2 regions of the Shewanella sp. JNE2 genome follow, and region 1 is predicted to be linked to the other one. Evidence: riboswitches for the same ligand, from Rfam matches in the RefSeq annotation. Region 1 holds a riboswitch; the other holds the start of a gene.

Region 1 (4,400 bases):
CTTCTGGGGTTTCATCGTAACCGCCAAACTCGTTCGGCAGGCCTGCATTCGGATGCGCCGACACATAACACTCACTAATGCGGGATAATTCTTCCACATAGGGGCGCAATTCTTTTGGCCCAAGGGCGCAGTTTAGACCGATAGATAAGGGCTTGATATGGCGAAGGGAATTGTAAAAGGCTTCGGTCGTTTGGCCAGTCAGTGTGCGACCAGAGGCATCGGTAATGGTGCCCGAAATCATGATCGGCAATCTGTCGTTAGAATGCTGTCCAAATAAGTCATCAAATACGGATTCAATCGCAAACAGTGCAGCCTTGGCGTTTAAGGTATCGAATATGGTCTCGACCATAATGATATCCGCGCCGCCCTCAATCAGTGCCTTAGTGGATTCTTTGTAAGCGGTCACTAACTCATCGAAGCTGACGTTGCGATAGCCAGGGTCGTTCACATCAGGGCTAATCGAACACGTACGGTTAGTGGGGCCTAACACACCGGCGACGTAGCGTGGAATGCCTGTGGCAGCAAAGGCTTCATCACAGGCTTCACGGGCGAGGCGCGCGCCTTCGCGGTTAATTTCGGCTGACAGCGACTGCATGTCGTAGTCGGCCATGGCGATAGTCGTGGCGTTAAAGGTGTTGGTCTCAATAATATCGGCACCGGCGTTTAAGTAGTCGGTGTGAATTTGTTTGATAATGTGAGGCTGCGTGAGCACTAACAGGTCGTTATTGCCCTTAACATCCGTATGCCAATCCTTAAAGCGTTCGCCGCGATAGTCCTCTTCCTCCAGTTTGTAGCCTTGGATCATAGTGCCCATGGCACCGTCTAAGATCAGAATGCGCTCTGCAAGCTGTTTGCGAATGTCTGCTAATATCTGGCCGGCTTTGGTTGAGGGTATCGTCATAAATAATTACCTTAAATACAGCTAAGTTAAGTCCAAGCATCGACCCTTGTTATGCAAAATGCATTTTATTCTGGTCTATCGACATTTGTTTTTGGATACTTGTTTTTATAAAATGTTTTTGGACATTTAAACGTATAGACGTCCATAATACGCGACTTATGATCGTCAGGGCAAGATGAAAGTCAAAGGCATTAGGCTCTAGGCATTGGTGCCTAGCACCTAGGCGCTAGGTCCTAGGCTTTATTTAAAGGCATATATGAAACAAGTGCAGCTTTTATTGTTACGCCACGGAGAGTGTGAAGGCGGCGCCATCTTGCGGGGGCGTGTGGATGTGCCTTTGAGCGAAAAGGGTTGGCAACAAATGTCGGCAGCGGTTGAGGCGCAGGCCAGCGTGTGTAGCGCGATTTATAGCTCGACTTCATGCCGCTGCGCCGATTTTGCCCACGCTTTCGCCGCCGAGCTGCATTCGACAGCGGCGTTGGTATCAGTCACTAGGCCATTGCAGGCGCAGTGTTTGTCGGGTTTACAGGAAATTGATTTTGGTGATTGGGACGGTTGTCGGCTCGATGAACTGTATCAACAAGAGGGCGAACGCTTAGTGGCGTATTGGCAAAATCCTTGGCAAACGCCGCCGCCCAATGGTGAAACTATGGCAAGTTTTGAGTCGCGGGTGAATGGGGCGGTTGATCAGATACTCGCCGCCGAGTTTGAACGATTGACCCTCGACTCACATAAAATGGGTAATGAAAACAGTGCCGTTAATGAGCGCGGTGACAATATGCCTGCTACCAAAGTGTGGGTTGTGACCCACGGCGGGGTGATCCGTCACTTAATGGCTCGCGCCCTTGGGGTTGAACGGGCGGTGGGGTTTTATAGTCAACTTGATTTACCCGTGGCGGCCGTGGTGACTATTAATGTGCTACAAGATGAACAGGGTGCCTGCTATTGGCGTTTAGATTGGCCAAGTGGGCGCAGGTGTTGAGGCCTTATTTCACGACCTAGGAGTTATGGTGTAGGCGTGATCGTTTGGCGAGAATAAGCTGACATGAAAATATTCTGATTTAAACAGCATTGCCTAATGGGATAGATGTAGGATAATGCTTTTCCCTGACGTTTGAACGAGATAGCGTATTACATGCGCAATGAGTGATAACGTCGCAGAAATAGGTGTTGGGAATAGACTCTCTTGTTCGAATCGCTCCGTTGTTTTCATTCTCAATGGCGTTGTGAACAAAGTGCATATCAACCCAAACATAATAGGGAATCGGGGCGCTGCTTGTCAGTCAGCCCGAACTGTACCCGCAACTGTGAGTAGTAAAAGAAGAACCTAGAACCTAGAACCTAGAACCTAGAACCTAGAACCTAGAACCTTCTTTCCCTACAAGTCAGGAGACCTGCCTATTTCTGTTATCGCTGCGTGCAGCCTTAGTTCTCGAGCGGGTGACTCGAGGGAGCAGATAACAATGTACATAGCCTTTTTTAATCTAGGTTTGGACTCGCTAGGAGCGCCGCGTTGGTGAAACTCTCTGCAATCCAAATGAGCCATAGTTTGAGTGACAGTAACACTCGTCCGTCAACGAACCAGAGTGTCGCACTCGATGTCAGCCAGTTAAGCTGGTGTATCGGTGGCAAAACCATTCTATCCAATATTAACTTTTCGTTGCCAACGGGGCAGATGCTGGGGCTGATTGGGCCTAACGGTGCGGGCAAGTCTAGCTTGCTGCGCTGTTTGTATCGATTTGTGCGCCCGACTCAGGGCAAAATTACCCTTTTTGATCAAGATATTGAGCTCTTATCGCCCAAGACGTTTGCTTGCCGTGTCGCCGTCGTGCAGCAAGATACACCGCATTATTTTGACCTAACCACAGAGCAATTGGTTAGCATGGGCTTAACGCCCCACAAGGGCATGTTCGATACCAATTCCAGTGGGGATGCTGAGCGCATTGCTCAGGCCTTAGATAAAGTGGGCTTGAGCCATAAGAGGTATCAACAATATGAGCACTTATCTGGTGGTGAAAAGCAACGCGCCTTGATTGCCCGCGCCATAGTGCAGCAGCCGCAGCTTTTAATCCTAGATGAGCCAACTAACCACCTCGATGTGCGCTATCAAATTCAGATCCTCGAATTAGTGCGTAGTCTTGGGATCAGCGTGATTGCTTCTATTCATGATCTTAATCTAGCCAGTGCCCTGTGCGACAGTTTGTTGTTGATCCATAACGGTGAAGTCAGCGCTATGGGGACGCCAACCGAAGTATTAACAGAGGCGCGCATTGGTGATGTGTTCGGCGTGTGTGCTCAGGTATCGCCCCATCCACAACATAAAAAGCCCTTAATCAGTTATTTTTATGGTTACCACCATGTGGCTCATGGCCTGAACGAGCGAGGCGAGGGCGGATGATGTCGAGGAATAAACAACATTTCCTCTCATATTTGGGGCGTATTGTGACACCGTTGACGAGACAACAACTGATGCTGCTTGTATTGGGCATCATCACTTTGGTCACCCCTATTGCTGCGGCGAGCTTTGGTGCGGCAAATATCCGCTTTATAGAAGTTATTCAAGTGTTTACAAATAATGTGGTGAATCCTGTTCAAGCCAATGGTATGACTGAGCGCATTGTGATGGAACTAAGACTGCCGCGCATTTTACTGGCTTTTGTGGCGGGGGCAGGCTTGTCAATGGCGGGGAGTGTGTTGCAAACCGTGACCCGTAATCCGCTCGCCGATCCCTATTTGTTTGGCATTAGCTCAGGCGCATCTTTTGGCGCTGTGGTGATGTTGACGATTTTTACCGGTTCTGGTTTATTTGAACATTCAGCATTAATTGCAAGCTCAGGTATTTTTAGCGGCTCGGGTGCTTTTGCTGGGCTGCTCTGGTTTAGCTTACCCTTTGGCGCTTTTATCGGTGCGAGCTTATCTGTGTTAATTGTGCTTGCCTTGTCTGGGCTTGGGCTTAATAGCCAAGTGGAGCGCATGTTGCTTTCTGGTGTGGCAACCTCCTTTATGTTTGGCGCATTAACGAGTCTGCTGCTGTATTTCGCCAGTCCACAGGCCACGGCATCAGTGCTCTTTTGGAGTTTAGGCAGTTTCGCTAAGGCCAGTTGGTCGTTGCTAGTGCTGCCGAGTTTAGTGATAGGCGTGAGTCTGGTGATTATTTTAGGGATGAAGCGTCAGATCATGGCGTTGCAAGCAGGGGACGAAACCGCCCATACCTTAGGGGTGAATGTGCCTAAGCTGCGGCTCAATATGTTGCTGCTTTGCTCCTTGATTACCGCCGTATTGGTTGCCACCTGCGGCGGCATTGGTTTTGTCGGTTTAATGATCCCCCACACAGTGCGGTTATTATTTCCTAGTCGTCAATCAATATTATTAACCGCGTTGGTGGGAGGATTATTTTTGGTGTGGATTGATGTCTTAGCACGTTGTTTGTTGGGCAATCAAGAGTTACCCGTGGGTATTATTACTGCCGCCATAGGGAGTTTTTTCTTTTTGATTATCC
Region 2 (4,400 bases), 280 kb from region 1:
TGTGGGAATTAATGTGACAGGTTTTGTACTGTGGCGAATTTGCTGCGCCATTAACTCCACTGCGGTAATGGGTTGAGGGCTAAAACTTGGATTAGGTAATACAGGACCATCGAGTCCTGTTTCCCCGTGAACATTGTCGGCAATAATCAGTTCGCGGGCTAAAGGTTTGATCGCACCACCGGCCACAGGGATATCACCGCGATTTAACAGCGTTAAGATCCGTAAGGCATTATTGAGGGTTTTATCTGGGGTTTGATTGCCTGCGCTAGTTGTGACGGCAAGGGGAACAAGCTCTGGGTGAGCTAAAGCTAATATAAGCGCGATAGCATCGTCATGGCCGGGATCGCAATCCAGAATAATAGGGCGAGTCATACTGTTACTCCTTTAAACAGATACTGTGGTGCATTAGAGTAGCATGCTTAATATTTTGAGGAAGTTAGATTATTCGACTCAAGAGGCAAAGTGTGAACTTTTGCGCCTTTTCGCGATAAGCTGCTAGAATCGCGCGCATTTTATTGCTGTAAAAATTGAGTGCTGTAAAAATTGAGCGATACAACAAATACAAGGAAATAGTAATGCGAGCTAATCGAATCTCTTGGCCAATGGCTGTGCTAGCGGGCATGGTTGCTGTACAACTCGCAGGCTGTAGCGACCCTAAACCTACGGCTGTAATTGAAAGCAATAACGAATCATTAGTGCAGTTTGATAACGGTAAACTCATTCAATTGAAGGAAAAACCGAGTCCACAATACCGTCATATTCCCTGTGATTTACCCACGCTAGCCTCCGTTATAGCAAATAATATGGCTATTGCAGCTATCACCCAAAATGGCGATGTGATCACTTGGGGTAATAGTTTTAGCGGCGGCGATAGCCGTGAAGTGACAGATCAACTTAAAGATGTCATCCAAATTGTGCCAGTTAAGGACGGCTTTGCTGCGCTGCGTAAGAATGGCACTGTGGTGTACTGGGGTAATGCGGGGAAATTGAGCCTCGACAAAGCACTACAAAACCGCATGACCAATATTACCAAGTTGTTCGCCAATCAAGAGGCCATTGCCGCTCTAGATGCCAATGGCAAAGTACACACTTGGGGTTATGGCCCGTATGGTGGTAATAGCTTACATGTGCAGGATCAGCTTATTGATGTAGTTGATATCGTTGCTGCAGGGCGAAGTTTTACGGCACTAAAAAAAGACGGTAGTACTGTGATTTGGGGAAAAATTGAAAGCTCTACCAATATGAAAAAGCTGCTACCGCAACTTAAGGATGTCGTCAGCGTCGAGTACACTCATGGTACCTTTGCTGCTTTGAAAAAGGATGGCACTGTCGTGACTTGGGGGCATAGTAGTGATGTTTATCCTATTCGCGGTGCGTTACAGGATGTGGCCAGTATTACGACAAATCGCTGTGCCTTTGCCATCTTAAGTCCTACGGGCGAGGCGCACTTTTGGGGTAATTCAACGAACTGCGGTATCGATTGGCTCAAACAAACGGGTATTAAAGGTGTGAGCAGTATTGTTAGCGTAGATACAGGTTTTTTGTTATTGCGTGACAATGCTGCACCGCAAATTATTGTCGATGATACTGACTACGCTTATCTGTATGGTTTTCATTATGCCCAAGACATTCTCAATCAATATTGGCAGGAAGGGAGCCGTATTATCAGCGGGCAAGCATCATTCGTGTTTATTCGCCCAGATGGTAAGGTCGTGCCAGTAGGCTATCGAGCTAATCTCGAAAATGTCCAGAAGTTAATAGCAAGCATTCCGCGATTAACTTGGTTAGGTGCAACAGATGATGGTTATGTCGGGCTCAGTGAAAAAGGAGAGTGGGTATCATGGTCGATGAATACCGATACGTTTGCTACATCTTCTGTAAAGGTTGCCGATTCACTCGTGATTAAGCCCCTCGATTTTTCGGCTCCAACACAATGTGAAACGCAGGAGCAGCGTCAGGACATTTTGAGTAAAGAAAGACCAAAGCCTGAAGTTAAAATGTGGTCGTTTAGCGAATAGGTGCTTGTTTGAGTTTAATGGACTTTCATCCGTATAGACGTCTATAATGCTCGCGCTTGATGTAGAGTAGATAGGTATAAAGAAATGAATGACGTTTCTTTAGCCCTATATATCAAATTTTTAGTCAACCTTCTGAGGTGCTTGCGTGCTCAAGCCGCGAGATAATCGGGAAGCCAGTGAGATTCTGGCACTGCCCCCGCAACGGTAAAAGGTGAGAGAAGACCGCGTTTGATAAGTGAGTTCAAGACAGAACCCGATAATCAGAATGTGAAAGGTCAGTCTCGCGTTAATCCAACTTTTAATGGATTAACATAGCCTAAGTCCGGAGACCGGCCCTAAAGGTGTTTTTGAGATTTCGGTGGGCAGATCTCAAAATGCGATAATCACCGTCAGTATTTACGCTTAATCAACGGTATCGTGGCGTCAATGCCCCGTTTTCCTTGTAGGAGTTAAAGGTAAAATGGGAACAAATCCAACTAAAATCGCGCTGCTGATCGGCAGCCTTTGCAGTTTTTCAATTATCGCGCCCGCTCTGGCGGCCGACGATACCCATACCGCTAGAGTCGATGAGCATCTTGTCGTGATTGGCCGTACAGACAATACCCCGCTAAACATTGCTGCCAATGTGAATGTGATTGATGCCGCTGCAATTGAAATGAGCGGTGCAACGAGTTTGACTGATGTACTACGCGGTCGAAGCGGTATTCAAATTTCGGATAATAATATTGGGACTAGCTTTGCGATGCGCGGTTTTAGCGCCAGCACTGCTGTTAACAATACACTGATTTTACTCGATGGCCGTCGTCTGAATAATATCGATATCGCTGCGCCAAGCCTCAATGCGATTCCGCTTAACCTTGTTGAACGTATTGAGATTTTATCGGGCAGTGCGGGTGTGCTTTATGGCGACCAAGCTGTCGGTGGGGTGATTAACATTGTGACTAAGTCACCCGAAAACACTAGCGGCAGTGTGCAATTATCGGGTGGCAGCTTTGATACCTATGAAGGTCGCGGTGATATATCTGGCGCCATCAATAAAGACTGGCGTTACTTTTTTACAGGTAGCTACAACCAAGGTGATAACTATCGCAAGCATAATGCCAATGAAACTGGCTCGATTTTAGGCCGTATTCAATATAAAACTAATACAGATGCTTTTTTTGTTGAAACCAGCTATTACGATGATGACCGTGAAAATCCCGGTTCACTTACCAAAGATCAATTTAAACAAAACCCTCGTCAATCTTCCAATAAAAGCGAATATGTCCATGAGATGACCACAGCGGCGCGCAGTGGTTATGAGCATCAGCTTAACCCAAATTGGGCCTTAGCGGCGGATCTGGATTATAGCGATACCTTAGTGACCTCGCTGAACTGGGGGGCAGGTAGTCATAATACCCGTTCTCTCTTAATGTTTAGTCCTAAGGCCTTAGCAAATTATACCACTCGCCAAGGTGAGCTAAATCTAGTGACAGGTTTAGATCTTAGCCGTGGTAAGGCCGACTATAACACTATGGCGCGTAGCAATGTGCAAGAAATGCAAAGTGCTTATGTACAGGCCACAGTGCCATTAAGCCACAGCTTAAGCTATGTGGTAGGTGGACGTTATGCGCGGGTAACCGACGAGTTAGTCGATGGCAATGTCTATCCAAATGGTATTGATTTAGATGAAGATGCGACCGCATTCGAGTTCGGTCTAAACTATCGCCCAAGCGCCGAGCACAGATTCTATCTACGCGGCGATGAAAACTTCCGTTTCGCTAAGGTCGATGAGCAAGCCTACACCCCGAAAGATGTCTATGGCCTAAAGCCGCAGACGGGCCGCTCCTATGAGGCGGGTTGGGATTGGACTGTTGCTAGCCAAAGCCTGCGCGTAAGCTTATACCGCCTCGATTTAGAAGATGAAATTGTCTTCGACCCCAGTGCGGAAAAACCTGTTGGTGGTAGTTTCCAAGGCGCGAACGTCAATGCCGATGCCTCACGCCGTTATGGTGCGAGCGCAGACTGGGATTGGCAGATCACTCAAGCACTGCAATTAGGGCTTGAATATAACTATATCGATGCCGAATTTACCGATGGGGTGAATGATGGTAAAGCACTGTCTTGGGTGGCAAAACATACTGGACGTGGTTATATCAGTATGGATTTCGCCGAGCATTTCCAAGTGTTTGCCGAGGCGATTTATACGGGTAATCGTTTTATTGAAGGCGATAATGCTAATGAAGGCGATAAGCTGGCAAGTTATGTGCTCGGTAATTTAGCCTTAAATTATAATCGTGATGCTTGGTTAGCGAGTCTACGCGTCGATAATTTGTTCGATAAAGAATATGTTAGCTCAGGTTATTATGGTGGTGGTTTGTGGGATAGTTATTATTCTGGCCG

The links. A riboswitch is a leader RNA that binds a small molecule or an ion and turns the genes downstream of it on or off. The one in region 1 is predicted to bind cobalamin.
Region 2: it holds a riboswitch for cobalamin, as region 1 does, so the genes downstream of both, MZ182_RS16950 (TonB-dependent receptor) here and MZ182_RS15835 (ABC transporter ATP-binding protein) in region 1, are expected to answer to the same signal.

What each region holds. Positions count from the first base shown of each region.
Region 1 is NZ_CP096169.1:3,522,088-3,526,487, reverse strand. It holds gene metH (methionine synthase) at 1-901, opposite strand, end outside; gene MZ182_RS15840 (histidine phosphatase family protein) at 1,158-1,883, shown strand; cobalamin riboswitch at 2,104-2,318, shown strand; gene MZ182_RS15835 (ABC transporter ATP-binding protein) at 2,418-3,299, shown strand; gene MZ182_RS15830 (FecCD family ABC transporter permease) at 3,299-4,400, shown strand, end outside.
Region 2 is NZ_CP096169.1:3,802,775-3,807,174, reverse strand. It holds gene rihA (pyrimidine-specific ribonucleoside hydrolase RihA) at 1-372, opposite strand, end outside; gene MZ182_RS16955 (hypothetical protein) at 576-2,018, shown strand; cobalamin riboswitch at 2,137-2,371, shown strand; gene MZ182_RS16950 (TonB-dependent receptor) at 2,479-4,400, shown strand, end outside.